One region of the Streptomyces sp. NPDC005574 genome, then DNA from elsewhere that is predicted to be linked to it. Evidence: riboswitches for the same ligand, from Rfam matches in the RefSeq annotation. Region 1 holds a riboswitch; each other region holds the start of a gene.
What was found. Region 1 has a riboswitch for thiamine pyrophosphate ahead of thiO (glycine oxidase ThiO). Riboswitches for the same ligand answer to the same signal wherever they lie in the genome.

Region 1 (10,237 bases):
CGGTCCCTTGGACAGCGTCAGCGTCACCGTGTCGCCCTCCGCGGCCTCGGCGCCGTCCCCCGGGGTCTGCCGGGCGACCTGGCCCTTGTCGAACTCGGAGGTGACCTGCTCGGCGGACACCTTCACCTTCAGGCCCGCCTCGTCCAGGTCGGCGCGGGCCTCGTCGAGGCTCTCGCCGGTGACGTCGGGGACGTCCACCGGGCTGCCCTTGCTGACGAGGAGGGCGATCGCCGAGTCAGCGTGCCGTGTCGTGCCCGCGCCCGGCTCCGTGCTGATCACGGACCCCCTGGCGACCTCGTCGCTGAAGTCGCGGGTCACCATGCCGGGCGCCAGCCCGGCCTTGCGCAGCCGGCTCCTCGCCTCGTCGAGACGGACGCCCTCCAGGTCCGGCACCCGCACGGTCTCCGGGCCGTCGGAGATCGTCAGGGTCACGGTGTCGTGGTCGCGGATACGGCTGCGCGGGGCCGGGTCGGTCGTGATGACCGTGCCGCGCCGCACGGTGTCGCTGTAGTCGTGCTTCGACCTGCCGGCCTCCAGTCCGGCCGCCTCCAGCCGGCCCTTCGCCTTCGCCTCGGTCTGCCCCAGCACCGCGGGGACGGTGGTGAACTGACCGGAGTTGATGTACCAGACGCCCGCACCGACGCCCAGGACCAGCAGCACGGCGGCGATCAGGGTGACGAGCCCGCGCCGGGGCCGGGAGCGGCGGCGCGGCGGCAGCGGCGGGGGGCTCTCCAGCCGGCTGGTGCGGTTGAACACCGCCTGCTGCCCGGCCGTGGCGTCGTGGTCCTCGTTGACGGGCAGTGGGCGCACGGTCAGCGAACGCGGGATCACGCTCGTGCGGTCCTCGGCGTGCGCGGCGCCCGACGTGATCGCGCGCGGCGGCTCCGCGTCCAGCTGATCCTCGCCGAGCAGGGCGCGCACCACCCGGACCCGCGCCAGCAGCTCCACCGCGTCGTACGGGCGGACGCCGGCATCGCGCGCGGTCGCCGAGGCGACCAGCTCGTCCAGCTGGTGGGGCAGCCCCGGCACGACGGCCGAGGGCGGGGGCACGTCCTCATGGAGGTGCTTGTAGAGCACCACGGCGGCGGAGTCCCCGCCGTGCGGCTTCTCGCCGGTCAGCATCTCGTAGAACACGACACCGCACGCGTACACGTCGACGCGGGGGTCGGCGGCGCCGTCCGCGATCTGCTCCGGCGCGAGGTAGGAGACGGTGCCGAGCAGCGTTCCGGTGGTGCTGGTGACGGTGTCGACGGACCGGACGAGTCCGAAGTCGGCGACCTTGACCCGCCCGTCGTCCCCGATCAGCACGTTCTCGGGCTTCATGTCCCGGTGCACGAACCCGGCGCGGTGCGCGGCGCCCAGCGCGGCGAGCACCGGCTCCAGGATGTCCAGGGCGGCGCGCGGCTGCAGCGCCCCGCGCTCGCGCAGCACGTCCCGCAGGGTGCAGCCGGCGACGTACTCCATGGCGAGATAGACGTACGACCCGTCGGTGCCCTGGTCGAAGACCTGCACGACGTTGGGGTGCGCGAGCCGGGCCACGGACTTCGCCTCGCGGATGAACCGCTCGACGAAGGAACCGTCGGCCGCCAGCGCCGGGTGCATCACCTTCAGCGCGAGCACACGGTCCAGGCGGGTGTCCAGGGCCCGGTAGACCGTGGCCATCCCGCCGACCGCGATCCGCGCGTCGACGCGGTAGCGGCCGTCGAGCACCTGCCCGACAAGCGGGTCCTGAAGGGTCGTATCCACGCAGGTGAGTGTACGAGCCGCCACGGACAGCCCCACGGTTTCACCCGATATCGGGGCGGGACTGCAGCCGACCTGTGACGCTTCGCACACCGTGCCGAGGCCGCCGCGGACCGCCCGGCGGGGCCCGCGGCGCAGCTCAGAACGCGGGACGCTCCGGGTCCAGCACGGCCAGGCCCTCGCCGGGGGACGACGCCTGCGCGAAGTGCCGCCGCGGAATGCGGCCCGCCAGCCGGGCCAGCCGGCCCGCCTCCACCCCGGCCCGCATCGCGGCGGCCATCAGCACCGGCTCCTGCGCGCGGGTCACCGCCGAGGCCAGCATCACCCCGGCGCACCCCAGCTCCATCGCCAGCGCCACGTCGGAGGCCGTACCGGCGCCCGCGTCCAGGATCACCGGCACGCGCGCGTGCTCCACGATCAGCTGGAAGTTGTGCGGGTTGCGGATGCCGAGGCCCGAGCCGATCGGCGAGCCCAGCGGCATCACGGCGGCGCAGCCGACATCCTCCAGCTTCCGCGCCAGCACCGGGTCGTCGTTGGTGTACGGCAGCACGGTGAACCCGTCGTCGACGAGGGTCTCCGCCGCCTCCAGCAGCTCGACCGGGTCCGGCAGCAGGGTGCGCTCGTCGGCGATGACCTCCAGCTTCACCAGGGCGGTGCCCAGCGCCTCGCGGGCCAGCCGGGCGGTCAGCACCGCCTCGCCCGCGGTGAAGCAGCCCGCCGTGTTGGGCAGGACCCGGATGCCCAGCCGCTCCAGCACCGACAGGACGGAGCCGTGCACCGAGGGGTTCACACGCCGCATCGCGACGGTCGTCAGCTCCGTCCCGGACGCCACCAGCGCGCGTTCCAGGACGTCGAGGCTGGGCGCGCCGCCCGTACCCATGATCAGACGGGAGGTGAAGGGCGTACCGCCCAGGACGAAGGGGTCGTCGGCCATCGGTCAGCCTCCTTGGACGGCGGTGAGGACTTCCACGCGGTCTCCCTCGCGCAGGGAGGTGGCGGACCACCGCGCGCGCGGGACGACGGTCTCGTTGAGCGCGGCGGCCACGCCCGAGGGCGCCGCGGTGAGGGAGCGCACGAGGGTGTCCAGGCCGGTGCCCGGCTCGACCCGCAGGGGTTCACCGTTGACGGAGATGTTCATACGGGCTGCTCCACGCGGACGGCGGCGCCGAAGCGACGGGGTGTGAAGGGGCGGGCCTCGTCGGGCAGTTCACCCGTGGTCAGGGCGTGTGCCAGGACGTCGCCGGTGACCGGTGTCAGCAGCACGCCGTTGCGGTGGTGCCCGGTGGCCAGCAGCAGGCCCGGCAGGGCGGTCGGGCCCAGCAGCGGCGCGTTGTCGGGCGAGCCGGGGCGCAGTCCCGCGCGTGTCTCGGTCAGCGGCAGCTCGGTGATGCCGGGCACCAGCTCGTGCGCGTCGCGCAGCAGCTCGTACACCCCGCCCGCCGTCACGGTGGTGTCCCAGCCGAGCTCCTCGCTGGTCGCGCCGACCACCAGCTCGCCGTTCTCCCGCGGCACCAGGTAGACGTGGCTGCCGCGGACCACGGCGCGCACGGTCCGGCTCAGGAACGGCGCGTACGGCTTCGGCACGGTCAGCCGCAGCACCTGCCCCTTCACCGGCCGTACGGGCGGCAGCACGTCGTCGGGGACGCCGGCGAGCCGCCCGCTGAGGCTGCCGCCCGCCAGCACCACCTGGCCCGCGCCGAGCGCGGTCCCTTCGGCGGTCGTGACACCCGCCGCGCGGCCGCGGACGACGGTCAGCCGGTCGGCCCGGGTGCGGTGGAAGACGACGCCCGCCCGTTCGCAGGCCGCCACCAGCGCGCCCGCCAGCCGCCGCGGGTCCACCTGGTGGTCGCCGTCCACCCGCAGCCCACCGCGCACACCGGGCGCCAGCAGCGGTTCCAGGCGCCGGCACTCCCGCCCGGACAGCCACTCCGAGTCCAGCCCCGACCGCCCCTGGAGCGCGTGCAGTTCACGCAGGTGGGCGCGGTCGTCGGCGTCCAGCGCGACCGCGAGGGTGCCGCACCGCCGGTAGCCGAGGTCGTGACCGGTGAGGTCGGTCAGCTCCGCCACGAAGTCCGGATAGCGGCCGGCCGAGGCCAGGTTCAACCCGAGCAGGGTCTGCTCGCCGTGGTGCAGTTCGGTGACCGCGGCCAGCATCCCGGCCGCGACCTGCGCGGCTCCGCCACCCGGTCCGGGGTCCACCACGGCGGTCCCGAAGCCGCGCTGCGCGGCCCGCCAGGCCGTGACCAGGCCGATGATCCCGCCCCCGATGACGAGGACGTCTGAGGTCCGTGGAGACGACATGGGCGTCCAGCCCCTCCCTTCGCCGGCATGACCCGGATCAGGTTCGTACGGTCGGAGGCCGCCAGCCTCCCTCTCAGCCCGGTGCGTCCGGGCTCCCGCGAGTGCTCTACGTCCGCCACCCTAGTCCGCCGCCGCCCGTCTCGGTAAGGGAGCCTCACGCCGCGGCCGGTCCGCTCGGCGCGAGCGGTGTGGAACAGGTCACTGAGCACGACGGCTGACTGACAAATTGTCAGTTGTCTATGGTGATCAGGTGAGCGAGCAGACGCAGGAATCCGGCACGGCACCGTCGCGCGTGGTCGTCGTCGGCGCGGGCATGGCAGGGGTGCAGACGGCGGTCGCCCTGCGGGAGCAGGGCTTCACCGGCAGCGTCACGCTGATCGGCGCGGAGCCCCACCAGCCCTACGACCGGCCGCCGTTGTCCAAGGCGGTGCTGCTCGGAAAGGCCGAGGGCTCGGCCTTCGACGTCGACTTCGAGGCGCTCGGCATCGAACTCCGGCTCGGACGCGAGGTGACCGGCGTCCGCCCCGCCGACCACGAACTGGACACCGCCGAGGGGCCGGTGCCCTACGACGAACTCGTCCTCGCCACCGGCGCGGAACCCGTCCGGCTGCCGGGCGCCGAGGGCGTGCCCGGCGTGCACCTGCTGCGCACCCTGGACGACGCCGAGCGGCTGCGCCCGGTCCTGGCCCGGCAGCACGACATCGTGGTCGTGGGGGCCGGCTGGATCGGCGCGGAGTTCGCCACGGCCGCGCGCGAGGCGGGCTGCGCGGTGACGGTCGTGGAGGCCGCGGACCGGCCGCTCGCGGGTGCGCTGCCCGCCGAGGTGGCCGCCCCGATGGCCGGCTGGTACGCCGACCACGGGGTGACCCTGCGCACCCACGCGCGCGTGGCGCGCGTCGAGCCCGGCTCGGTCGTCCTCGACGACGGCTCCCGGCTGCCCGCCGGAGCCGTCGTGGTCGGCATCGGCGCCCGGCCCGCCACCGGCTGGCTGGCCGGCTCCGGCATCGCCCTGGGCGCCCGGGGCGACGTCCTGGCCGACGACCACCTGCGGTCCTCCGCGCCGGACGTGCACGCGGTCGGCGACTGCGCCTCGTTCCCGTCCGGGAGATACGGCGAGCGGCTCCTGGTGCACCACTGGGACAACGCCCTGCAGGGCCCGCGCACGGTGGCCGCGAACATCATCGGCGAGACCCCGGCGGTCTACGACCCGGTGCCGTACTTCTGGTCCGAGCAGTTCGGCCGTTTCGTCCAGTACGTCGGCCACCACGCGTCGGCCGACACGACCCTGTGGCGCGGCGACCCGGCCGGCCCCGCCTGGTCGGTCTGCTGGCTGCGCGAGGGCCGCCTGGAAGCCCTGCTGGCGGTGGGCCGGCCCCGGGACCTCGCCCAGGGACGGCGCCTGATCGAGGCGGGCACGCCGATGGACCCCGCGCTCCTGGCCGACCCGGCCAGGCCCCTGAAGGCGGCCACGGCCTAGGTCCCCTCGGGGGCGAGGCGCCAGGATCCCGCCGGGTGACGCGAAGCGCCAGGTGGCGGGGGCCCGGCTTCCGACTGTCGGTGCGGGATGGCACGCTTGATCCTGTGACCGAGATTGACGCAAAGATCGATGCTCTCGTCCCTGCCTGGCTCACCCTCCCCGACATCGCAGAGATGCTCGATGTCGAGGTGACGCGTGCGCGCCAGCTGGTCAAGGACGGCCACCTCATCGCCGTACGCCGTGGGGAGAACCGCGCACTGCACGTCCCCGCCGCCTTCATCGACGAGGACAAGGTCGTCAAGGGCCTGATCGGGACCCTGACCCTGCTGCGGGACGACGGCTTCTCCGACGAAGAGATGATCGAGTGGCTCTTCACCCCCGACCCGAGCCTGCCCGGCACCCCCGCGCAGGCCCTCAGTGAGAACCGCGGCACGGAGGTGAAGCGCCGGGCCCAGGCGCTCGCCGTCTGAACCGGCCGGCCGCACGACCCGCCCGGCGCACGGACCGCGGCCGGCCACGGCCGGGCGCCGCACCCCGGTCACGGCCCGGGTGCGGCGCGTCCGCGCGCCCCCGACCACGCACCGCCAACGGGGGGACCCACCCATGCCCGGCACCGCCACCGCACGCGCCCGACTCGCCGACGCCCGGCTCTACCTCTGCACCGACGCCCGCAGGCGCCAGGGCGACCTCGCCGAGTTCCTGGACGCCGCCCTGGCCGGGGGAGTGGACATCGTGCAGCTGCGCGACAAGGGCATGGAGGCGGCGGAGGAGCTGGAGCACCTCGGGGTCCTCGCCGACGCGTGCGCCCGCCACGGCAGGCTCCTCGCGGTCAACGACCGCGCGGACGTCGCCCACGCGGCCGGCGCCGCCGTCCTCCATCTGGGCCAGGGCGACCTCCCGGTTCCCGCCGCCCGCGCGATCCTCGGCGACGACGTCCTGATCGGCCGCTCCACGCACTCCGGACCGGAGGCCGCGGCGGCCGCCGCCCAGGAGGGCGTGGACTACTTCTGCACCGGCCCCTGCTGGCCCACCCCCACCAAGCCCGGCCGGCCCGCGCCGGGCCTCGACCTGGTCCGCCGCACCGCGGCCCTCGGCACCGACCGCCCCTGGTTCGCCATCGGCGGCATCGACCTCGGCAACCTCGACGAGGTGATCGCGGCGGGCGCCCGCCGGGTCGTGGTGGTACGCGCGATCACCGAGGCCGACGACCCGGGCGCGGCGGCGGCCGCGTTCGCCGAGCGGCTCCGGCACTCCGGGTGACCGGCCCGGCTGTCCGAGGGGTGGACAACAAGTCGACAAAGCGGGCAAAATTCCGCCTTTCGGTGGGACGATCGTCGCACCCTGGCTAACCTGCGGGTATGGCCCTCGGAACCGCATCCACCCGGACTGACCGCGCACGCACCGTGCGTGACATGCTCGCCGCCGGCAAGACGACACTGTCGTTCGAGTTCTCGGCGCCGAAGACGGCCAAGGGTGAGCGCAACCTGTGGAGCGCCCTGCGGCGGGTCGAGGCGGTCGCCCCGGACTTCGTCTCCGTCACGTACGGCGCCGGCGGCTCCACCCGGGCGGGCACGGTCAAGGAGACCGAGCAGATCGTCGCCGACACCACCCTCACCCCGGTCGCCCACCTCACCGCGGTCAACCACTCCGTCGCCGAGCTGCGCAACATCATCGGCCAGTACGCCGACGCCGGGATCCGCAACATGCTGGCCGTGCGCGGCGACCCGCCCGGCGACCCGATGGCCGACTGGGTGGCACACCCCCGCGGCCTGACCTACGCGGCCGAACTCGTCCGGCTCATCAAGGAGTCGGGGGACTTCTGCGTCGGCGTCGCCGCGTTCCCGGAGATGCATCCGCGCTCCGCCGACTGGGACACCGACGTGGCGCACTTCGTCGACAAGTGCCGGGCCGGCGCCGACTACGCCATCACCCAGATGTTCTTCCAGCCCGAGTCCTATCTGCGGCTGCGTGACCGGGTCGCCGCGGCCGGCTGCGAGACGCCCGTCATCCCCGAGGTCATGCCGGTGACCAGCGTGCGGATGCTGGAGCGGCTCCCTCAGCTCAGCAACGCGGCCCTCCCCGCCGGGCTGAAGGAGCGGATCCTCACAGCAAAAGACGATCCGTCCGCTGTACGCTCCATTGGCATCGAATATGCCACGGAGTTCTGCGCCCGGCTGCTGGCCGAGGGAGTGCCCGGACTGCACTTCATCACGCTCAACAACTCCACGGCGACGCTTGAAATTCACGAGAACCTCGGCCTGCACCATCCCCCGCAGGCCTAGACCGGCCGCACCGGTGTAGGACACACTGCGTAACGGCCACTGGGAGAGGGGCGTACATGGGCTGGACGGTCCTCTACATCGCGTTCGGCATCGTCGCGCTGTGGCTGCTGGGTGAGGTGCTGCTGCAGTACAAGGCGCGGCTGCGCTGGCGACTGCTGGCGTTCGTCGGGTTCGTCGGCGTGGTGTTCGGCGTACTCATCCCCTCCGTGATCGTCATCGGACTGGGCGCCGCCGCCTTCGCGGTCGGCCAGACCTACGTCACGCTGTCGTTCCGCCGCGGCTTCGCCTCGGGCTGGGCGGTCAGCCGCCCGGGCGGCGAGGCCGGCACCAAGCGGCGCCGCGGCAAGGCCGAGCACCAGGACCCGAGCCTGGAGGTCTCCGGACTGGAGGCCGGCGACGGCGCCTTCGGCGACCCGGACGGCCCCTACGGGCGTACCGGCCGGGGTCACGACTCCGAGGACGACTTCGACCGCGACGACGTGTTCACCCCCGCGCGCTCCGCCGACGCCACCGCCGCCGAGACCACCTCGGTGTACGAACCGCAGCCCCTGCCCGACGACACCGGCTCCTACGGCGTGTACAGCGACGCCGCGTACGCCGCCGCGGCCGACCCGTCCTACGCGGCCACCGGCCAGTCCCAGGACCAGTACGCGGCGGCCCAGGGCGCCGACCAGACGTACTCCTACGACGGCTACTCGGGCTACGACCAGCAGCAGTACGGCTACGACGCGACCGGGCAGCAGCAGTACGCCGCCTACTCCGACCCGTACATCGGCACCCAGACCTACGGCGCCGGCTACGACACCTCGTACGGCGGCCAGCAGTACGCCCAGCAGGGCTACGGCCAGGACCAGTACGCCGGCGCCGGCTACGGCGGCGAGACTCCGGCCGGCGGGGTGTGGGTGCCGCAGCAGCGCAGCACCGACGACGCCTACGGTGGCGAGCTGCCGCCGGAGCAGCAGTACGGCTACCAGGACAACGGGCAGAACCAGAACCAGAACCAGGGTCACGGATTCGACGAGCAGTACCGTTTCTGAACCGCCCGCACTCCCACCACGCCGCTCCTGACCGGGCGGCGTCCGGCCCGGCCGCCCGTGCTCACTGCGAGCCGCGGAAGTCCGGCCCTTCGACGATCAGCCCCGCCACCAGCGCGCCCGACATGCCGGCGTGCGGCAGACCGCCGCCGGGGTGCGACCAGCCGCCGACCCGGTACAAGCCCGGAAGTCGCGTGGTGTTGCCCGGGTGGAGGAAGCGGCCGCCGCCCGCGGCGAGTGCCGGCGCGGAGACCGCTCCGCCGGCGGCGCCGGTCTCCTCCGCACTGTGCCCGGGTGCCCGGACCTCCCGCCAGAGCAGCCGCTCGCGCAGCCCGGGGACGGCAGCCCCGGCCGCCTCGACGAGCAGGTCCGCGAACCGCTCCACGGTGTCCGGCCGCGCCCACCGGCCGCCGGTCGGCACCGCGGCGGACAGGACCACGGACTCGTGCCCGGCGTCGGGGCACAGGGACGGGTCGTCCGGTCTGAGGACCGTCACCGTGGGCCGCGCGATCGCGTCCGGCGCGGAGCTCAGGAAGTCGAGCTCGGCGGTGCGGTCGGGGGCGTGCACGACCGTGCGGTGCGCCGCGCCCGCCTCGCGCGCACCCCGCAGCGCCAGCAGCACCGAGAACCTGCCCGCCCGCGCAGCCTCCGGGTCCGGCCGCGGGTCGGTGTCGTCGTCCAGCCGGTGCCCGGTCAGAGCGTGCAGGCGTACCGGGTCCACACCGGCCACGACGTGGTCCGCCTCGCGCACCGAGCCGTCCGCGAGCTCGACGCCCGCCACCCGGCCGTCCTTCTCCACGACGGCCGTGACCTCGGCACCGAAGTGGAACTCGACCTTCCTGGCCACGCACCGATCGTGCACCGCCCGCGCCAGCTCCCGCATCCCGCCCCGCACGTACCAGATGCCGAAGGCGTGTTCCATGTACGGCAGGACGGCCGCGCTCGCCGGGGCGCGGCGGGGATCGAGGCCGTGGGCCAGGGCGTGGCTCTCCAGGAGGGCGGCGAGCCGGGGATCGCGCAGCTCCCAGGCGCCGACCTCGGCGAGGGTCGCGGCCCGCCGGGTGCGCAGCAGTCTGCGGTGCGGCACCGCGGGGTACGGCTCCTGACCGGCCAGCACCCGCCAGTTCGGCCACAGGGGTTCTTCCAGCAGGGGCCGCCTGGTCCGGTCCCAGGCTTCGCGGGCCCGCACCAGGAAGTCACCCCAGCGCTGCCCGGCTCCGTCGCCGAGCGCCGCGTCGAGAGCGGCGACGACACCCGCGCGCGAGGCGTTGGGAAGCGCGACCTCGGTGCCGTCGGCGAAGACGTGCCGCGCCGACGGGTCTACCTGGACCAGGTCGACGTGGTCCTCCAGGGGTTCCCTGCCGGTCTTCAGGAACAGGTCGCGGTAGACCGCGGGCAGG
Region 2 (10,237 bases), on a different contig from region 1:
CGCTTCACGCGCATCAAGGTCGGCATCTGAGTCCGTACCGCGATCGGCGCGCGATCCCCGGCGGAAGCCCGCTAGGGTCGACAGCAGTCGTCCGGGTACGCCGTCGCACACGCGCGTGCGGCGGACGACAGCAGATCTGACGAGGAGGCCATTGCCGCGCATGGGATGCGAACACCCCACCGGCAATGGCCTTCTTCGTATGTGCACCATGAGGAGAACGCCATGACCACCAAGGCCCAGAAGAGCGACGACGGCAAAGTACGCGGCCGGTTTCTGCTGAAGCTGTCCGGAGAGGCCTTCTCCGGTGGCGGGGGCCTGGGCGTGGACCCCGACGTGGTGCACAAGATCGCCCGCGAGATCGCGGCCGTCGTGCGGGACGGCGCGGAGATCGCGGTCGTCATCGGCGGCGGCAACTTCTTCCGCGGTGCCGAACTCCAGCAGCGCGGCATGGACCGGGCCCGCTCCGACTACATGGGCATGCTCGGCACGGTGATGAACTGCCTCGCCCTCCAGGACTTCCTGGAGAAGGAGGGCATCGACAGCCGGGTGCAGACCGCCATCACCATGGGCCAGGTCGCCGAGCCGTACATCCCGCTGCGTGCCGTGCGCCACCTGGAGAAGGGCCGCGTCGTCATCTTCGGTGCCGGCATGGGCATGCCCTACTTCTCCACCGACACCACCGCCGCCCAGCGCGCCCTGGAGATCGACGCCGAGGCCCTGCTGATGGGCAAGAACGGTGTGGACGGGGTCTACGACTCCGACCCGAAGACCAACCCGGAAGCCGTCAAGTTCGACTCGCTCAGCTACGGCGAGGTCATCACCCGCGACCTCAAGGTCGCCGACATGACCGCCATCACGCTGTGCCGTGACAACAAGCTGTCGATCCTGGTCTTCGAGCTTCTGGCGGAGGGCAATATCGCCCGCGCCGTCAGGGGTGAGAAGATCGGCACGCTTGTGGGTGACCAGGGCAGCCGGGACTGACCGGTGCACCACCCCGTCCGCCCTGCGACACCTGTCCGTGGCGCAACACCAGGACGGCGGACGGACCCTGACCGGGGGATGGACAATGTCCTGACGGTCGGGAACCGTGCAGGAAGAAGACGCGACGCAGCCGGCCGCCGCCCCGTAGCGGAACCGCAGCCGGGCCTACTCAAGACACGCAGGAGCAAGTGGTGATCGAAGAGACCCTCCTCGAGGCCGAGGAGAAGATGGAGAAGGCCGTCGTGGTCGCCAAGGAGGACTTCGCCGCGATCCGCACCGGCCGTGCGCACCCGGCGATGTTCAACAAGATCGTGGCCGACTACTACGGTGCGCCGACGCCGATCAACCAGCTGGCCTCGTTCTCCGTGCCGGAGCCGCGCATGGCGGTCGTGACCCCGTTCGACAAGAGCGCGCTGCGCAACATCGAGCAGGCGATCCGCGACTCGGACCTCGGCGTCAACCCGAGCAACGACGGCAACATCATCCGGGTGGTGTTCCCCGAGCTCACCGAGGAGCGCCGCCGCGACTACATCAAGGTCGCCAAGAGCAAGGGCGAGGACGCCAAGGTGTCCATCCGCGCCGTGCGCCGCAAGGCCAAGGACGCCATCGACAAGCTGATCAAGGACGGCGAGGTCGGCGAGGACGAGGGCCGCCGCGCGGAGAAGGAGCTCGACGACACCACCGCGAAGTACGTCGCCCAGGTGGACGAGCTGCTCAAGCACAAGGAATCGGAGCTGCTCGAGGTCTGATGAACGACTCTTCCTGGGGAGCGCCGCCACAAGCCGGGTACTGGGGGCCGTCCGAGCGGGGGCCTGTCCAGGGGGCCGCCCCGGCGGGTCCCGCATACGATGCGCATGACGCGCAGCACACTCGCCCCATGCCCATCGTGCCCGACGTACCCGCGACCGGCGGGAACCAGGATGACGATCGGGGGGCCGCTCGGCTGAGCGGCCCCTTGTTCCGCGACGAACCGCCGCGGCCGCGGCCGTACGACTCACAGCGGACTCCGTCGTACGACCCGCCGCAGGCCCACTCCCACGGGCCCTACGACACGCCGCAGGCGCAGCCCTACGGGGCGGTGCCGCAGAATCCGGAGCCCATGCCCGACGCCTCGCAGCCGGCGCCCGCACCCGCGCCGCAGAAGAAGAGCGCGGGCCGGGACCTGGGCGCGGCCATAGGCGTCGGGGTCGGACTCGGCGCGGTGATCGTCGCGTCCCTGTTCGTGGTGAAGGCCGTGTTCGTCGGTGTGATCGCGGTCGCCGTCGTGGTGGGACTCTGGGAGCTCACCAGCCGGCTGGAGGAGCGCAAGGGCATCAAGGCGCCCCTCGTCCCGCTCGCGGTCGGCGGCGCGGCGATGGTGGTCGCCGGTTACGTGCGCGGCGCCGAGGGCGCCTGGGTGGCGATGGCGCTCACCGCCCTTGCCGTCCTGGTGTGGCGGATGACGGAGCCGCCGGAGGGCTACCTCAAGGACGTCACGGCGGGCGTCTTCGCGGCCTTCTACGTCCCCTTCCTCGCCACCTTCGTCGCGATGATGCTGACGGCCGACGACGGACCGTGGCGTGTCCTGACGTTCCTGCTGCTCACGGTGGTCAGCGACACCGGCGCCTACGCCGTCGGCTGGCGCTTCGGCAAGCACAAGCTGGCCCCGCGCATCAGCCCCGGCAAGACCCGCGAGGGCCTGGTCGGCGCGGTCGCGTTCGCGATGGTGGCGGGTGCGCTGTGCCTGCAGTTCCTCATCGACGACGGTGCCTGGTGGCAGGGTCTGGTGCTGGGCCTCGCGGTCGCGGCCAGCGCCACCCTCGGGGACCTCGGCGAGTCGATGATCAAGCGGGACCTCGGCATCAAGGACATGGGCACGCTGCTGCCGGGACACGGCGGCATCATGGACCGCCTGGACTCCCTGCTGCCCACGGCGCCGGTGGTGTGGCTGCTGCTGGTGCTGTTCGTCGGCTCCGGCTGACGGTCCCGCCGGCCGTCCGCGTACGCGTGCGGGAGCCCCCGCCCTCGTCCCGAGGGCGGGGGCTCCCGCGTCTCACGCACAGGTACGGGTGGCACCCGTCACGACGTGCAGACGTCCCGGAGCTCGTCGGCCGCGGCGTCGACCTTGCCGGAGCCGGGCTTCTCGCCGTTCAGGACGGCCCTGTCGTAGTCCGAGATCGCCCGGTCGAGGTCCTTGACGGCCCGGTCGGCCTCATCGCTTCCCGCACCGTCGTTCGCGGCGTCGATCCTGGCCGGATTCTCCCGGATGGTGGCGATGGACCCGCCGGTCCTCGACGGGTCGCGGGCCGCGTCCAGCCCGGCCTCGCGCATGGCCTTCAGGCTGTCGGCGATCGTGCGGTGATCGGCGCCGCAGTCCAGCGAGGTGTCGGCGCCCTCGCAGCCGGTGGTCAGCCCGACGATCGGTCCTACGGCGGCCACGGCGGTGGTCAGGGCGGCGATACGGCGTCGGCGGTTCGCGGCCATGGGTGTTCCCTTTCTCAGGGCGGATGGGGCGGATGGGGCGGATGGGGCGGATGGGGCGGACGGGGCGGACGGGGCGGATGGGCGGTGGACGGGCCGCGCCGGTGGAACGCCCCACGGCTTTGACGATCCGGCCCCCGCCCCCGCCACCACGAGGGGCCGGCCTCCCGGACCGGGGGTGTAGCCGGCTGCACCACCGCCCCGCCCCCCTGTCGGGGAACCCGATCGCGGCGAGCGGCGAAGTACGGGTGTGAGCCCGAGAAGCAAAGCGTTCGAACCGGCGAAAGGAGGCCCCGATGACCGTCGAACCCGGCGTCAGGCTGGGGCAGGACAGTGACGCCTCGATGGTCGAACGGTCGTGGGAGCAGCCCGAGGTGTTCGCCGTGCTGTTCGACCGCCATGCCGACGCCGTCCACCGCTACGCGGCGCGCCGGCTCGGCGCGGAAGCAGGCGAGGACGTCATGGCGGAGACGTTCACCACCGCGTTCCAGCAGCGGTTCCGGTACAACACGGAGCTGGCCGACGCCCGCCCCTGGCTGTTCGGCATCGCCACCAACCTCGTGGGCCGCCACCGGCGCGCCGAGGCCCGCCGGCTCAGGGCGCTCGCACGACTGCCGACGGCCGCCCCCGGCGCCCAGGCCGAGGAGACGGTCGCGGACCGGGTGGCGGCGCGGGTCAGCGCACACGCGGTGCGTACTGAACTCGCCGGTGCGCTGGCCCGGTTGCCCGCCCGGCACCGGGACGTGCTGCTGCTGGTCGCCTGGGGCGGCCTCGGCTACGAGGAGGTCGCCCGTGCCCTCGGCGTGCCGGTGGGGACGGTCCGGTCACGGCTGCACCGGGCTCGCAGACATGTCCGTGAGGCATTGGGTGGATCCGATCCGACCGCTCTCCGAGAGGAACCCGACGATGAATGAGATCGAACTGCTCAGGGAATGGGACGCGGACGTCCCGCCGCTCGCGGACAATGCCCGGGTCCGCACACGCGCCCGCCTCCACCAGGTGATGGTGGCGCCCGCCGCCCCGACGGTCGTCGCCCGCCGTCCGCTGCTGCGGATCGGGGTGGCCTGCGTCGCCGCCGCGGCGGTCACCGCGACCGTGGTGGTCGCGCGGGACACGGGGTCCTCGCCGCAGGTGCGGACGGTGAGCGCGAGCACCGTGCTGCGCGGGGCGGCGGCCGAGGAGCGCCGGCTGGAGAAGCCGCTCGAGCCGCGTGACGACCAGTTCGTCTACACGAAGGAGGTCATCAGGGAGACCCCGGCCGGAGGGGGCTCCACCAGGACGTACGTCGACGAGAGCTGGAGTTCGGTCGACGGCTCCCAGAGGTCCTACGTCAGCGAACTGGGCCGCGCCCAGTGGGTCCCGGTGGACCAGCCCGGGCAGAGCAGCTGGCCGCCCAGAAGGTGGTCGGAGCTGAAGCGGCTGCCCACCGACCCGGACAGGCTGACGGTCACCCTGCGCGACATGGGGGGGAAACCGGACTTCGGCCGGCCGACGAGGGCCGACGAGTGGCCGATGATCCATGTCTTCCTCTCCGGCCTGCTCCGCGCGCCCGTGCTGCCGAAGGGTCTGCGCCCCGCGGCGTTCGAGGCGCTGGCCACGGTGCCGGGGATCAAGGTGCTGCCGGGCCGGACGGACGGCGGGGGCCGGGCGGGCATCGGCGTCCAGTACGTCGGCGGGCCCGGTACTCCCTGGGCGGACGGTGGGCCGGTCCTGGTCTTCGACGCGAGGACCTACCGGTACCTGGGGATGCACGACCGGCGCACAGCGGGGAGCGAGACGTACGAACAGTGGTCGTACGTGGCCGCCGACGCCGTCGTCGACCGGGTGCGGCAACGCCCCTGACCGACCGCGCCCGCACCGCACGGCGCCCGGCATGACACCGGGCGCCGTGCGTTTCCGTGGCGGAGGGCGTGGGCGTGGATCGCGGTGTGCTCGGGCCGCCCTCCGGGCCGTCTGTGCACCGCCTCCGGGTCGCCACCGGATTCCGGCGACGAACCCGTATGACCAGCCGCGATCACCCCCGGCCGCCGGGCCCCCGGGGCACCCCGTTCGATCTGCGACACTGGTACGGCCATGCCTAAGCCCGGAGAACTCACATTCGTCGCCCCCCGCGGAGCCCAGAAGCCGCCGCGGCACCTTGCTGATCTCACGCCCGCCGAGCGCAAGGAAGCCGTCGCCGCCATCGGCGAGAAGCCGTTTCGCGCCAAGCAGCTGTCGCAGCACTACTTCGCGCGGTACGCGCACGACCCGGAGCAGTGGACCGACATCCCGGCCGGCTCGCGCGGCAAGCTGCGGGAGGCGTTGCTGCCGGAGCTGATGTCGGTCGTGCGGCATCTGTCGACCGACCAGGACACCACCCGCAAGACGCTGTGGAAGCTGTTCGACGGGACGCTCGTCGAGTCGGTGCTCATGCGCTACCCGGACCGGGTCACCATGTGCATCAGCTCCCAGGCGGGCTGCGGGATGAACTGCCCGTTCTGCGCGACGGGGCAGGCGGGGCTCGACCGGAACCTGTCCACCGCCGAGATCGTGCACCAGATCGTGGACGGCATGCGGGCCCTGCGCGAGGGCGAGATCCCCGGCGGCCCGGCGCGGCTGTCCAACATCGTGTTCATGGGCATGGGCGAGCCCCTCGCCAACTACAACAGGGTGGTCGGCTCGATCCGCCGGCTCACCGACCCCGAGCCCGACGGGCTGGGGCTGTCCCAGCGCGGGATCACCGTCTCGACGGTCGGGCTCGTCCCGGCGATCCACCGTTTCGCCGACGAGGGCTTCAAGTGCCGGCTCGCGATCTCGCTGCACGCGCCGGACGACGAGCTGCGCGACACCCTCGTCCCCGTGAACACGCGGTGGAAGGTGCGCGAGGTGCTGGACGCCGGATGGGAGTACGCCGCCAAGTCGGGGCGCCGGCTGTCCATCGAGTACGCGCTGATCCGGGACATCAACGACCAGGCGTGGCGCGGTGACCGGCTCGGCCGGCTGCTCAAGGGCAAGCCGGTGCACGTCAACCTCATCCCGCTGAACCCGACTCCGGGGTCCAAGTGGACCGCCTCGCGGCCCGAGGACGAGAAGGCGTTCGTCGAGGCGATCGCCGGGCACGGTGTACCGGTGACCGTCCGGGACACCCGTGGTCAGGAGATCGACGGGGCGTGCGGTCAGCTCGCCGCGACCGAGCGGTAGTCTGAGCGGGTCAGGACAACTTCATACTCATCTTCATATTCCGACAGGGGAGCGCCACAGCGCTGAGAGTGCGGGACAGACCGCAGACCCTCTGAACCTCGCCCAGGTCATTCTGGGTAGGAAGTTCGGTCATCACTCAAGCTGTTGCGCCCTGCCCGCGACCTTCTGCCGGTCCGGGCGGGGCCGCGTCTCTTCCTGGTCAGCCAGGAGGAATCAGTGAGCACCACAGGGAAGTTCACGGCCGCGGCCGTCGGGCTGGGCCTCGCCGCGCTGCCCGCGCTCACCGCCTGCGGGTCGTCGTCCGGTTCGGGCGACAGCGGCTCGGGCTCCGGGTCCCACACCGTGACGCTCGTCAGCCACGACTCGTGGGCCGTCTCCAAGAGCGTCCTCGCGGACTTCGAGAAGCGGTCCGGCTACACCGTGCGCGTCCTCAAGGACGGCGACGCCGGGCAGGCCGTCAACAAGGCGATCCTCACCAAGGACCACCCGCAGGGCGACGTCTTCTTCGGCGTCGACAACACGCTGCTGTCGCGGGCGCTCGACAACGGCCTGTTCCAGCCTTACGAGGCGAAGGGCGCCGGCCAGGTCAAGGCGGAGTACCGCGTCGACGGGGACAAGCACCGGGTCACGCCCATCGACACCGGCGACATCTGCGTCAACTATGACAAGGGCTGGTTCAGCGCGCACAAGCTGACGCCGCCCGCCTCCTTCGCCGACCTGGTCAAGCCGGCGTACAAGAACCTCCTCGTCACCGAGAACGCCTCCACCTCCTCACCCGGCCTCGGCTTCCTGCTCGGCACCGCCGCCTCCTACGGCGACGGCGGCTGGGAGGGGTACTGGAAGAAGCTGAAGGCCAACGGCGTCAAGGTCGTCGACGGCTGGGAGCAGGCCTACAACGAGGAGTTCTCCGGCTCGGCCGGCGGAAAGAAGGCCAAGGCCGACCGGCCGCTGGTGGTGTCCTACGCCTCCTCGCCGCCCGCCGAGGTCATCTACGCCGACCCCCGGCCCGCCACCGCGCCGACCGGAGTCGCGGCCGGCACCTGCTTCCGCCAGACCGAGTACGCGGGGCTGCTGAGCAACGCGGGCAACACCAAGGGCGGCAAGGCGCTCCTCGACTTCCTGCTCACCGAGGAGTTCCAGGAGGACATGCCGCTCAACATGTTCGTCTACCCCGTGCGGGAGGGCGCCCGGGTGCCGGCGGAGTTCACCAAGTACGGTCCGCAGGCCGCGCACCCCGAGACCATGGACCCGGCCGCCATCGCCGGCCACCGCGACCAGTGGGTCAAGTCGTGGACCTCACTCGTACTGAAGTAGCCAGGGCCGCCGCCGCCCGGCGCGGGAGCGCGGCCCGGCTCGGCCTCATGGTCGTGCCGGTCGCGTTCTTCGCGGTCTTCTTCGCCTACCCCGTCGCCGCGATCGTCGCGCGCGGCCTGCACGTCGGCGGGGTGTGGCGGCTCGGCCGCGTCGGGGACGTACTGGCGCAGCCCGACATCCGGCACGTCCTGTGGTTCACCACCTGGCAGGCGCTCGCCTCCACCGCGCTCACCCTGCTGGTCGCGCTGCCCGGCGCGTACGTCTTCGCCCGCCTCGACTTCCCCGGCAAGCAGGTGCTGCGGGCCGTGGTGACCGTGCCGTTCGTGCTGCCCACGGTCGTCGTCGGTACGGCGTTCCTGGCGCTCGTCGGCCGCGGCGGACTGCTGGACGAGCTGTGGGGCGTACGGCTGGACACCACCGTGTGGGCGATCCTGCTCGCGCACGTCTTCTTCAACTACGCGGTCGTCGTACGGACCGTCGGCGGGCTGTGGGCGCAGCTCGACCCGCGGCAGGAGGAGGCGGCGCGGATGCTCGGCGCCTCACGGGCGGCGGCCTGGCGGCGGGTGACCCTGCCGGCGCTCGGGCCCGCCGTGGCCGCCGCCGCGCTCATGGTGTTCCTGTTCACCTTCACGTCCTTCGGCGTGGTGCAGATCCTCGGCGGGCCCACCTTCTCGACGCTGGAGGTGGAGATCTACCGGCAGACCTCGGAGATCTTCGACCTGTCCACGGCCGCCGTGCTGACACTGATCCAGTTCGCGGCGGTGGGCGCCGTCCTCGCCCTGCACGCCTGGACCGTACGGCGGCGGGAGACGGCCCTGCGGCTGGTGGACGCCTCGCTGACCGCGCGCCGGCCGCGCGGGGCCGGACAGTGGGCGCTGCTCGGTGGCGTCCTCGTGTCCGTCGCCGCCTTGCTGGTGCTGCCGCTGGCCGTACTGGTGCGGCGCTCCCTCGACGCACCGGACTTCGGCTACTACCGGGCGCTGACCAGCGACGACGGCGGGCTCTTCCTCGTCGCCCCGATCGAGGCGATCGGCAACTCGCTGGAGTACGCCGCCGTCGCCACCGCGATCGCCGTGCTGGTCGGCGCGCTCGCCGCCGTCGCGCTGACCCGGCGGGACGCGGGCCGGCTCGTGCGGGGGTTCGACGCGCTGCTGATGCTGCCGCTCGGGGTGTCGGCGGTGACCGTCGGCTTCGGCTTCCTGATCGCGCTCGACGAGCCCCCCCTCGACCTGCGGTCGTCGTGGATCCTGGTGCCGCTCGCGCAGGCGCTGGTCGGGGTCCCCTTCGTCGTACGGACCATGCTGCCCGTGCTGCGGGCCGTGGACGGGCGGCTGCGGGAGGCGGCGGCGGTGCTCGGGGCGTCGCCGTGGCGGGTGTGGCGCGAGGTCGACCTGCCGATGGTGCGGCGGGCGCTGCTGATCGCCGCCGGGTTCGCGTTCGCGGTGTCGCTCGGGGAGTTCGGGGCGACGGTGTTCATCGCGCGGCCCGACAACCCCACGCTGCCGGTCGCGGTGGCGCGGCTGCTGGGCCGGGCCGGTGAACTCAACTACGGGCAGGCGATGGCCCTTTCGACGATTCTGATGGTGGTGTGCGCGGTGGCGCTGCTGGTGCTGGAGCGGCTGCGGACCGACCGGACGGGGGAGTTCTGATGCTGCTGGGGCTCGAGGACGCGACCGTGCGGTTCGGCGGGCGGGCGGTGCTGGACGCCGTCGGCCTGGGGGTCGCCGAGCACGAGGTCGTCTGCGTGCTCGGGCCCAGCGGCAGCGGGAAGTCGACGCTGCTGCGGGCGGTCGCGGGACTGCAACCCCTGGACTGCGGGCGGGTGGTGCTCGACGGGCGGGACCAGACGGGTGTGCCCGCGCACCGGCGGGGTGTCGGCCTGATGTTCCAGGACCACCAGTTGTTCCCGCAGCGGGACGTGGCCGGCAACGTCGCGTTCGGACTGCGCATGCACCGGGCGCCGAAGGGCGAACAGCGGGCGCGGGTGGAGGAGTTGCTGGACCTGGTCGGGCTGCCGGGGGCCGGCCCGCGGGCCGTCGCCTCCCTGTCCGGCGGGGAACAGCAGCGCGTGGCGCTGGCCCGGGCCCTCGCGCCCCGGCCCCGGTTGCTGATGCTGGACGAGCCGCTCGGGCAGCTCGACCGCTCGCTGCGGGAGCGCCTGGTGGTCGAACTGCGCGACCTCTTCGCCGCGTTGGGCACGACGGTGCTGGCGGTGACGCACGACCAGGGTGAGGCGTTCGCGCTGGCCGACCGGGTGGTGGTGATGCGGGACGGCCGGATCGCCCAGTCCGGGACGCCCCTC
Region 3 (10,237 bases), on a different contig from region 1:
GGCGACGCCGACCGAGCCGGTCCCGGTCGCCAGATGGGAGAGGGGCACCGCGAACCGCTCGGCCAGTTCGTCCATCAGGCCCGTGCACGCCATGTCCGGGTACCGGTTGAACGAGGAGGCGGCGCCCGTCACCGTCTCCATCACGCCCGGCAGTGGAGGGTAGGGGTTCTCGTTGGAGGACAGCTTGTACGCGGCCGGACCACCGGACGCGGCGGGCCTGCCCGGCTTGTAGGTGGGGATACCCTCCAGCTCGGCACGCAGCTTGGGGCTCGTCTCGCTCACCGCAGTCCTCCTCGCGACCACCGGCGGACCGTCACCACCGCCGGCTTCCAATACTGCTCACCTTATGAGGATTCCGCTCCGCTGCGTACAGGTGGGCGACGGCCTCCCGCAGGTCCGGGCCGGAAACCTCACGAGTCACACCAGCACCAGGGGCATCACCGTACGAAGCCCCACGAATCGGGGGGCGCGGCTACATATATCTATGCGCGGGTGGCTCACGCCGTGGCGCGCATCCCTCGTGCAGGTGAGTTGAGACCTCTTCGAGACATGGGGTACTTGGCAGGCCGGTGCGGGCCGTCGCGTCACGTCCTGGCATTGAACCGTTCAAGTCCCTTGATATCAAAGGCAATTCGGTAGCTGTGGCCTTGCAGAAACGTGCCTGTCAACGCGTGCATATGCGTCCGCCCTACCCCACCGCATGAGCCCTACTATCGGCTCGCCATGACAGCAGCAGGGAAGCACCAGGTGAGCCGCGCGGAAACCTCACGCCGAGGCAGCCGGCCGGGCCGGGCGGGCATCAGGGACGTGGCCGCCGCCGCCGGAGTCTCCATCACGACCGTCTCCGACGCCCTCAACGGGAAGGGCAGGCTCCCGGACGCCACCCGCCGGCATGTCCGGGAGGTCGCCGACCGGCTCGGGTACCGCCCGTCGGCGGCGGCACGCACGCTCCGTACCGGCAAGTCCGGACTGATCGGCCTGACCGTGACGACGTACGGGGACGAGCCTTTCACCTTCACCGAGTTCGCGTACTTCGCCGAGATGGCGCGCGCCGCCACCTCCGCCGCGCTCGCCCGCGGCTACGCCCTCGTCATCCTCCCGGCGACCTCGCGCCACGACGTGTGGTCGAACGTCGCCCTCGACGGGACCGTGGTCATCGACCCGTCCGACCACGACCCGGTGGTCAGCGAGCTCGTCCGGCAGGGGTTACCCGTCGTCTCCGACGGCCGCCCGGCCGGCTCGCTCCCGGTCACCGCCTGGGTCGACAACGACCACGAGGCCGCCGTCCTCGGCATCCTCGACCACCTGGCCGACGCGGGCGCCCGCCGTATCGGCCTGCTGACCGGGACCAGCACCGACACCTACACCCATCTGTCGACCACCGCCTACCTGCGCTGGTGCGAGCGGGTCGGCCAGGACCCGGTGTACGAGTCCTACCCGGCGCACGATCCGTGCGCGGGCGCCGTCGCCGCCGACCGGCTGCTCGCCCGTCCCGACCGGCCAGACGCGGTCTACGGCCTGTTCGACCCGAACGGCACCGACCTGCTCGCCGCCGCGCGCCGCTACGGGCTGCGCGTCCCCGAGGAACTGCTGCTCGTCTGCTGCAGCGAGTCCACCGTGTACGCCAACACCGAACCGCCCATCACCACGCTCTCCCTCAAGCCGCGCCGGATCGGCACGGCGGTGGTCCAGCTCCTCATCGACGCCATCGAGGGCGTCGACTCGGACCAGCCGGTCGAACAGGTGATACCGACCGAACTGATCGTGCGTACCTCGTCCCAGCGACGTCCTCCGCGCACGACCGTCAGCCCGCCGCGATCGCCCGAGGAGAAGTAGACGGGCGGTCGTGAGGCGGCCGAAGCCCTGCCCAACCGGGGCGAAAGCCGCGGTGAACCGGAGTCCCGCTCTGATTCACCACCCCTGGGTCATCACACGGCGCGATCCGCATTCCTATGATGGGCCCACGACACCGCGGGCCGCTGCGACCAGGCAGTCCGATGCGGTGCAGATGCGGCGCGATGGTGGAGGGGTCGATGACTCAGGGGGCCGGTCAGGGACCCGAGGCGGAGCGGACGGCGACGTTGCGCGACTTCCGGGTACCGGCGTACGTCCACGAGGCCGGGCCGTACTCCTACAGCGCGCACGCCGAGGGCGCCGTCAGACCCGTGGAGGAGCCGGTGGAGCATCCGGACGGGTACACGCCCACACAGCGCGACCTGCCCGTCATCAACCGCGGTGACACGCTTCAGGTGCCGGTCGACCCGGCGCCCGCAGCGGCCCCGCAGTCCAGCGACGGGCCGGGGCCCCTGTTCGTCGTCGGCGACGTGCACGGCTACATCGACGAGTTGCTGGCCGCGCTCCGGGAGAAGGGCCTCGTCGACGCCGAGGGGAACTGGTGCGCGGGCACGGCCCGGCTGTGGTTCCTCGGCGACTTCACCGACCGCGGCCCCGACGGCATCGGGGTCATCGACCTCGTGATGCGGCTGTCCGCCGAGGCCGCCGCGGCGGGCGGCTACTGCAAGGCCCTGATGGGCAATCACGAACTGCTGCTGCTCGGCGCCAAGCGGTTCGGCGACACCCCCGTCCACTCCGGGGCGGGCACCGCCACCTTCCAGGCGGCCTGGCTCCTCAACGGCGGCCAGAAGACCGACATGGACCGCCTTCAGGACCACCACCTCCAGTGGATGGCCCGCCTCGACGCCGTGGAGGAGGTCGACGGCCATCTCCTCGTCCACTCGGACACCACCGCCTACCTCGACTACGGCGACTCCATCGAGGCGGTCAACGACACGGTCCGCGAGACGATCACCCGCAACGACGCGGACGAGGTGTGGGACCTGTTCCGCAAGTTCACCAAGCGCTTCTCCTTCCGCGACGAGGGCGGCGCCGACGCGGTGCGCTCCCTGCTGGACACCTACGGCGGTACCCGCATCGTTCACGGCCACAGCCCCATCCCGTACCTGCTGGGCGAGGTGGGCTCCGAGGACGACGAGGACACGACCGATCCCCTGGTCGAGGGCCCGCACGTCTACGCCGACGGACTCGCCATCGCGATGGACGGCGGAGTGACCATGGCCGGAAAGCTGCTGGTCCAGCAACTTCCCCTGGACAACTGAGTATTCACCCGGCAAACACCCCGCGGCGGACCCACGGGCGGCGGCGCCGGCCGGGGGCCAATTTCTGCAAACCCCCTGTCACCTAGTGCCGTCGCCGCTCTACCATCGGCTTATCCGTAGCAGGCTCCCCTCCGTTTCTGCCCGACGGCTCGTCGTCATGCGAGCCACAAGCCCTACGGAGCATCGGGGGATGCAGATGAACAGCGTTCCGCAGCACCTGCTGAGCGAGGACCGCCAGGAATACGAGCGGATCCTCGATGAGGCGCTGCGCTCCGCCCCACACCGCCCGGAACTGGCCGCTGTCGGACAGCGGCTCAACACCGAACAGCTGCGCACCATGGCGCTCAACGCCACCGCACTCATCACGGCGGCCGCGGCGACCGAGTACCAGCACTACGTCAAGGTCCGCGAGGAACTGCGCCAGCCGGCGCCGTCCACCCCCTCGGCCGTTCGCGAAACCGGCCCGGGGGAGCCGGGCGCGACCGCGATGGGGCTCGCCACCACCATGGGGGAGGTCGCCGAGACCGCCGGCGCGGGCGCCGTCGCCGTCGTCGCGGTCCTCGCCCCCGTCCTCGCCGGAACCGCCGCGGCGATCTTCCTGCTCGTGGGGTACATCCTGAAGATGCTGGACCCCGAGCCGGCGTTCGCCCAGACCATGATCACCGCAGGCTGGGTGTTCGGGGCCGTCACCGCGGCCGCGATCCTGGTCGCCGCCGTCGGGCTCCTGCTGACGGCGCTGCGCAACAGGCCCTCGCTCAGCGCCGGACCGTACGGCGAGATGAGCGCGGAAGTGGCCCGGGCCGGGGACACCTGGCGCGAGGCCCTCCTGGAGCGCGGCCTCCTGCCGTTCCTGCGGGAGGCACTGGCCGACCCCGACAGCGGCGCACTGCACCGTGCGGCCCCGCCGGCACCCACCGGCCGCATGCCGCACCTCGGTTACGGCCGACCGGGCTTCAGCAGCCCCGACGACGGTCCCGCGGGCCCGCGTCCGAGCTTCTCGAGCCCGGACTACACCAGCCCGGACTTCGGAGGGCCGGACCACCAGCCGGAGTAGCGGCCGGCTTGCGCCCCCGCCCCGGGGCATCCCTCCGCACGGAGGGCCCCGCCTCGGGAGCGCAAGCCGACGACCGGCCGTCCACGGCACCGTGCGGGGCCCGGCGGAGCCGGATCAGAGGATGCCGGCCCGGCCGGCGGCGGTCATCCAGTCCGGGAACTCGGACAGCAGCCGGTCGTAGAGTTCCGGGTCGGGCACGGTGCTGATGTCGTCGACGGCGAAGAACCCGACGTTGTCGACCCTGCGGCCGGGCATGGTGTCGAGTCGCTCCAGCACGCCGTAGTTGGACCGGCCGAGACCCACGAACTGCCAGAAGATCGGCTCCTCCACCGCCTCCCGGAGCTCCCGCTCGATCTCGGCGTTGCGGTAGACGCCTCCGTCGGAGAAGAACAGCACCAGCGTGGGAGCCGTGGTCGGGTTCTCACGGACGTACTGCCGTACCTGGGCGATCGCCTTCTGCTCCTCGTTCTGGATACCGACCGCCCGCATGTCCACCTGCCCGGGCTCCAGTCCCTTCCTCGGTTTGCGGTTGCGGCGGAAGAGACTCAGTTCTCCGACCCGGACATGGAGGCGCAGCCAGTCGGGAAGCTCACCCAGACGCAGGTCGGGCAGCCGGGCCGCCTGCGAGGCGAACGTCCACGCCTGCATCTCCCCGTCGTCGTCCAGCTGCGCGGCGACCGCGGCCATCCGCTCCACCACGTCGGCGACCACGCCCTTCGAGTACAGGAAGGACATGGAGCCCGAGGCGTCCAGGACCAGCACGATCCGCGCGGTGACACCGGCGGCGCCGTGCTTGCGCAGACTGACCGCCACCTGCTCCTTGCGCAGGGACAGCCGCTTGCGCATGTCCACGGGCAGGCGCGCCTCATCCCGCGCCGGGCGGGTGTCGGCCGTCGGCGCGGTGGGGCCGGCCGGCTTGGCTGTGGGTGCCGCCGGCGAGGGCGGCGAGGCGCGGACCGGGGGCGCGGACGGTACCGGTGGTGAGGCCGGTACGGGCGGCGCGGCCGGCACGGGGGACGCGGCCGTGGCCGGGGAGTCGGCCTCCACGGAGATGCCGAAGTCGGTGGCCAGCCCCGCGAGTCCCGACGCGTACCCCTGCCCTACCGCACGGAACTTCCACTGTCCCTGCCGCAGGTACAGTTCGCCGCCGATGAACGCAGTCTCCGTCGTGGCCTGCGGATCGAAGCGGGCCAGCTCCTCCCCGGTGCCGGAGTCGAGCAGCCTCAGCGTCAGTCCGGGCATCTGACCGAACGTGCCGCCGTCGGCCGACGCGCACAACACGACCCGTTCCACGGCGGGTTCCACCGTCCGCAGGTCCACCTCGACCGTGTCGGTCGTGAGGCCGGCAGCCTTCCGCTTCCCGAGATGCCGTACGGCACCCGACGCGTGCTGCGGCTGGTTGTAGAAGACGAAGTCACCGTCGTCACGCACGCGTCCGGCGCCGGTGAGCAGCAGCGCCGAGGCGTCGGCGTCCGGCACGCCGGGCCCCTCGGACCAGGCGAGCTCGGCGCGCACGGACGAGGAGCCGATCGGCAGGTTGGCGCCCTTGCTCATTGATCTCGCTGTCATACGGCCAGTCTGCGGGCCGGGACGCCGGAGGGACACCTCCCCGGCTTCGGAGGTGTCCCGGGTCGCGGACCGGGCCCTCGTCCAGAACCGGTCCGCACCCGCCGGCCCTGGACGCCGCGTGCGCGGGCCGGTCGGCGGTGGGGCTCAGTCGGCGATCGGCAGGTAGACCCGGCTCCCGCTCGCCGCGAACTCCTTCGACTTCTGCAGCATCCCCTCGGCGATCTCGTCGGGCGAAGCCCCTTCTGCCGCCGCGCCGCCGAACTGCCGCGTGATGCTGTGGCTGATCTTCATGCTGCAGAACTTCGGCCCGCACATGGAGCAGAAGTGGGCCGTCTTGGCGGGTTCGGCGGGCAGGGTCTCGTCGTGGAACTCCCTTGCCGTGTCCGGGTCGAGAGCCAGGTTGAACTGGTCCTCCCAGCGGAACTCGAAGCGGGCGTCGGACAGCGCGTCGTCCCACTCCTGGGCACCGGGGTGACCCTTGGCGAGGTCGGCCGCGTGGGCGGCGATCTTGTAGGTGATGACACCGGTCTTGACGTCGTCACGGTTGGGCAGGCCCAGGTGCTCCTTGGGCGTGACGTAGCAGAGCATGGCCGTGCCCCACCAGGCGATCATCGCGGCACCGATGCCGGAGGTGATGTGGTCGTACGCCGGCGCGACGTCCGTGGTCAGCGGGCCGAGGGTATAGAACGGAGCTTCATCGCAGATCTCCTGCTGAAGGTCGATGTTCTCCTTGATCTTGTGCATCGGGACGTGTCCCGGGCCTTCGATCATCGTCTGTACATGAAAACGCTTCGCGATCCGGTTGAGTTCCCCGAGTGTCCTCAACTCCGCAAACTGGGCCTCGTCGTTGGCGTCCGCGATCGAGCCCGGCCTGAGGCCGTCGCCCAGCGAGTACGTGACGTCGTAGGCCGCGAGGATCTCGCAGAGTTCCTCGAAGTTCTCGTACAGGAAGCTCTCCTTGTGGTGCGCGAGGCACCAGGCGGCCATGATCGAGCCGCCACGGGAGACGATGCCGGTCTTGCGGTTGGCCGTCAGCGGTACGTACGGCAGGCGCACGCCCGCGTGGACCGTCATGTAGTCCACGCCCTGCTCGGCCTGTTCGACGACCGTGTCCTTGTAGATCTCCCAGGTCAGCTCCTCGGCCCGGCCGTCCACCTTCTCCAACGCCTGGTAGAGCGGCACCGTCCCGATGGGGACGGGGGAGTTGCGCAGCACCCACTCGCGGGTGGTGTGGATGTTGCGGCCGGTGGACAGGTCCATGACCGTGTCGGCGCCCCAGCGGGTCGCCCACGTCATCTTCTCGACCTCCTCCTCGATGGAGGAAGTCACCGCCGAATTGCCGATGTTGGCGTTCACCTTCACCAGGAACCGCTTGCCGATGATCATCGGCTCGATCTCCGGGTGGTTCACGTTGGCCGGCAGCACCGCCCGCCCGGCCGCGATCTCTTCGCGAACCACCTCGGGCGACATGTTCTCCCGGATGGCCACGTACTCCATCTCGGGTGTGACCTCGCCGCGCCGCGCGTACGCGAGCTGCGTGACCGCCCCGCCGTCCCGGCTGCGGCGCGGCTGGCGCGGCCGGCCGGGGAAGACCGCGTCGAGGTTGCGCAGGCCGCCGCGCGGCGCGGTGTGCTTGAGGCCGTCGTCCTCGGGCCGGACAGGCCGGCCCGGGTACTCCTCGGTGTCACCGCGGGCGACGATCCAGTTCTCCCGTAGTGGGGGCAGTCCCCGCCGGACATCGGTGTCGACGAGAGGATCGGTGTACGGCCCCGAGGTGTCGTACAGCGTGACCGACCGCCCGTTGGTCAGGTGCACCTGACGGACCGGCACCCGCAGATCGGGGCGGGAACCGTCGACGTATCCCTTGTGCCAGCCGATGGACTTCCCGCTCTCGCCGTTCTCTCCGCTCGTCGCGCTCTCCTTCGGAGGCTCCGTCGGAATCTGTGTGGAGGCAGGCGTGCGTGCGTCCTTGTTGGTCATGAGACCTACTCCCTACGCCGGCATTACCCGGTAACAGGTTCGGCGGTCGACGCAGCGATGTCCGTCTGCCGATGTTTCATGTGAAACATCACTCGGTTCGGGTGACGTCTCTCTGAAACACCGCGAAGACGGAGGTCAGCGCCCTCTCAGCCCGGTGCTCCGAGCTCCCGCGTGTGCAAAGGTGCCTCCACGCTAGCGTCAATTCGGGCGCGGTGAACAGAGGGCCCCCGGCGTTCTTGCGATGATCGGGCGGTGACCACGACACACCAGCCTCCCTACCCCCCGCACGAGCCGCGCCGCGAGCCCGGCCAGGGCAACGGCTACGGCAACGGCCATGGCGACGGGGGCGGGAACGGCTACGGCCGGGGTCCCGGCGGCGAGCACGGGCCGGGTTTCGGTGACGGGCACGACCATGGACCGGGCTCCCGAGGCGGTGGCGGGCACCAGCCCGGACCGGGGTCCGGGGGCGGTCACGACCACCGGCCGGGCTCCGGTGGCCACGACCCGGGCTCCGGCGGCGGGCACGAGCACGGGTCCACCGGTGGGCACGGACACTCACACAGTCATGGGCCGGCCGCGCCCGTGTCGAAGCATCTGCGCAAGGTCATCGCCGCGATCCTCATCCCGTTCGGCATGGCGGTGGTGGTCGGGCTCGTGGTGCTGTGGCCGGGCGGTGCCCCTCCGCACCAGCGCACCGGCGTCGGTTTCGACCGGCAGACCCAGCACGCCACCGTCACCGAGGTCGTGAGCGTGAGCTGCGCGTCGGTGAACGCCTCGGCGGGCAGTTCCACCGGTGGCACCCCCACCGCCGGGGGCTCGGCCGCCCAGCAACAGTCCGGCGGCACCTGCAAGAAGGCGACGATCCGGGTCGACAGCGGCGACGACAAGGGCCGTACCTTCACCGAGGTCGTCCAGCCGGACCAGTCACGGCAGTTGCACGAGGACGAGAAGGTCGTGGTCGCCTACGAGCCCTCCGCGCCGAAGGAACTGCAGTACTCGGTCACCGACGTCAACCGCAGGTTCCCGATGGCCCTGCTCGCCGGCATCTTCGCGGTGGCCGTCGTGGTGGTGGGCCGGCTGCGTGGCGTCATGGCGCTGGTCGCACTGGCCGCCAGCTTCCTGGTGCTGACCCTCTTCATCCTGCCGGCGATCCTGCAGGGCTCGAATCCCCTGGTCGTGGCGGTGGTCGGGGCGAGCGCCATCATGCTCATCGCCCTGTACCTGTGTCACGGTCTGTCGGCCCGTACGTCGGTGGCCGTGCTCGGCACCCTCATCTCGTTGGTACTGATCGGTGTGCTCGGCTCGCTGTTCAACGGCTGGGCCGCGCTCACCGGCAACACGGACGACAACACCGGTCTGATCCACGGCCTGTATCCGTCGATCGACCTGAGCGGTCTGCTGCTCGCCGGCATCATCATCGGTTCGCTCGGTGTCCTCGACGACGTGACGGTCACCCAGACGTCCGCGGTCTGGGAGCTGCACGAGGCCAATCCGTCGATGGGCCGGCGCGGGCTGTACCGGGCGGGCATCCGCATCGGCCGCGACCACATCGCCTCCGTCGTCAACACCCTCGTCCTCGCCTACGCGGGCGCCGCGCTGCCTCTGCTGCTGCTCTTCTCCATCGCGCAGAGCAGCGTCGGCGCGGTCGCCAACAGCGAACTCGTCGCGGAGGAGATCGTGCGCACGCTCGTCGGCTCGATCGGGCTGGTCGCCTCCGTGCCCGTCACGACGGCGCTCGCGGCCCTGGTGGTAGCCGCCGACCGGCCCGACACCGAGGCGGTGACGGCGGAATCCCGGCCGGCGCCGCCACACGGTGGCAGAGGCAGGCGACGCAAGCGCTGAGGACGCGGTGACGGCGGGACGGGGGCGGGGAGTCGGGGCGGGACGGTCGGTCGGCCGGACCCACCCGGTCGGGTCCGGGCCGCTCGGGCCGCCCAATCCGCTCGGACCGTTCGATGCACTCGGCCCGCTTCCCTGAGCCCGTCGGCCCCTCGGCCCGTTCGCCGCGGTTCCTCCGCCCGCCCGGCCGTGAGGCTGTCGGGCGGGCGAAGCGTTACTGCACGGCTCTGCGCCCGGTCCGCCGAACCCTCCGGTAGCGGTCCGCGTCGCACGGGTCGCCGTCGCGGGCGGTGTGGCGAAGCGTTCCGCCGACAACGCGCTGAAGCGTTCCGCCACCTCGTCGCCGTACCGCCTCAGCCCGCGCTCTGTTCCTCGGCCAGGATGCGGTCCAGTGCCTCGTCGAGGTGGGCGTCGAAGTCGCCGATCGCACCCTCCTGGCCCAGCGGGACCAGCTTGTCGGTGCGGTCCAGGAAGGCGATGAGCGGGGCCGTCGAGGAACGGAACAACGCCTGGTCGCCACTGACCTGAAGTCGGATCAGGACCTCGCCCAGCGATTCGGGGTCGGCGGGTGAGACCCGCACGTCCCCCTCTCCGCACGGCCGGCCCACGCCGTCGATCAGCAACTCGCGACCGAAAGCCCAGGTCACGGGAGCGTCACCGGGGAGATGGAAGGTAAGCC

Region 2: linked by a shared signal. The riboswitch ahead of ABZT03_RS07705 (thiamine ABC transporter substrate-binding protein) and the one ahead of thiO (glycine oxidase ThiO) in region 1 are both predicted to bind thiamine pyrophosphate.
Region 3: linked by a shared signal. The riboswitch ahead of thiC (phosphomethylpyrimidine synthase ThiC) and the one ahead of thiO (glycine oxidase ThiO) in region 1 are both predicted to bind thiamine pyrophosphate.

Annotation. Positions count from the first base shown of each region.
Region 1 is NZ_JBEXCW010000069.1:32,998-43,234, reverse strand. Features, by position in the region: gene pknB (Stk1 family PASTA domain-containing Ser/Thr kinase) at 1-1,746, opposite strand, end outside; gene ABZT03_RS31675 (thiazole synthase) at 1,883-2,677, opposite strand; gene thiS (sulfur carrier protein ThiS) at 2,681-2,881, opposite strand; gene thiO (glycine oxidase ThiO) at 2,878-4,044, opposite strand; TPP riboswitch at 4,042-4,153, opposite strand; gene ABZT03_RS31660 (FAD-dependent oxidoreductase) at 4,295-5,521, shown strand; gene ABZT03_RS31655 (Rv2175c family DNA-binding protein) at 5,626-5,991, shown strand; gene thiE (thiamine phosphate synthase) at 6,125-6,781, shown strand; gene metF (methylenetetrahydrofolate reductase [NAD(P)H]) at 6,880-7,803, shown strand; gene ABZT03_RS31640 (hypothetical protein) at 7,860-8,840, shown strand; gene ABZT03_RS31635 (NAD(P)/FAD-dependent oxidoreductase) at 8,902-10,237, opposite strand, start outside.
Region 2 is NZ_JBEXCW010000007.1:105,125-115,361, reverse strand. Features, by position in the region: gene tsf (translation elongation factor Ts) at 1-30, shown strand, start outside; gene pyrH (UMP kinase) at 223-981, shown strand; gene frr (ribosome recycling factor) at 1,173-1,730, shown strand; gene ABZT03_RS07730 (phosphatidate cytidylyltransferase) at 1,730-2,941, shown strand; gene ABZT03_RS07725 (hypothetical protein) at 3,040-3,444, opposite strand; gene ABZT03_RS07720 (RNA polymerase sigma factor) at 3,738-4,355, shown strand; gene ABZT03_RS07715 (CU044_5270 family protein) at 4,348-5,283, shown strand; gene rlmN (23S rRNA (adenine(2503)-C(2))-methyltransferase RlmN) at 5,515-6,621, shown strand; TPP riboswitch at 6,657-6,762, shown strand; gene ABZT03_RS07705 (thiamine ABC transporter substrate-binding protein) at 6,838-7,935, shown strand; gene ABZT03_RS07700 (iron ABC transporter permease) at 7,911-9,584, shown strand; gene ABZT03_RS07695 (ABC transporter ATP-binding protein) at 9,584-10,237, shown strand, end outside.
Region 3 is NZ_JBEXCW010000001.1:152,127-162,363, forward strand. Features, by position in the region: gene hisC (histidinol-phosphate transaminase) at 1-282, opposite strand, end outside; gene ABZT03_RS00755 (LacI family DNA-binding transcriptional regulator) at 724-1,836, shown strand; gene ABZT03_RS00760 (metallophosphoesterase) at 2,019-3,116, shown strand; gene ABZT03_RS00765 (hypothetical protein) at 3,307-4,170, shown strand; gene ABZT03_RS00770 (VWA domain-containing protein) at 4,285-5,739, opposite strand; gene thiC (phosphomethylpyrimidine synthase ThiC) at 5,884-7,719, opposite strand; TPP riboswitch at 7,712-7,900, opposite strand; gene ABZT03_RS00780 (YibE/F family protein) at 7,972-9,561, shown strand; gene ABZT03_RS00785 (SsgA family sporulation/cell division regulator) at 9,912-10,237, opposite strand, start outside.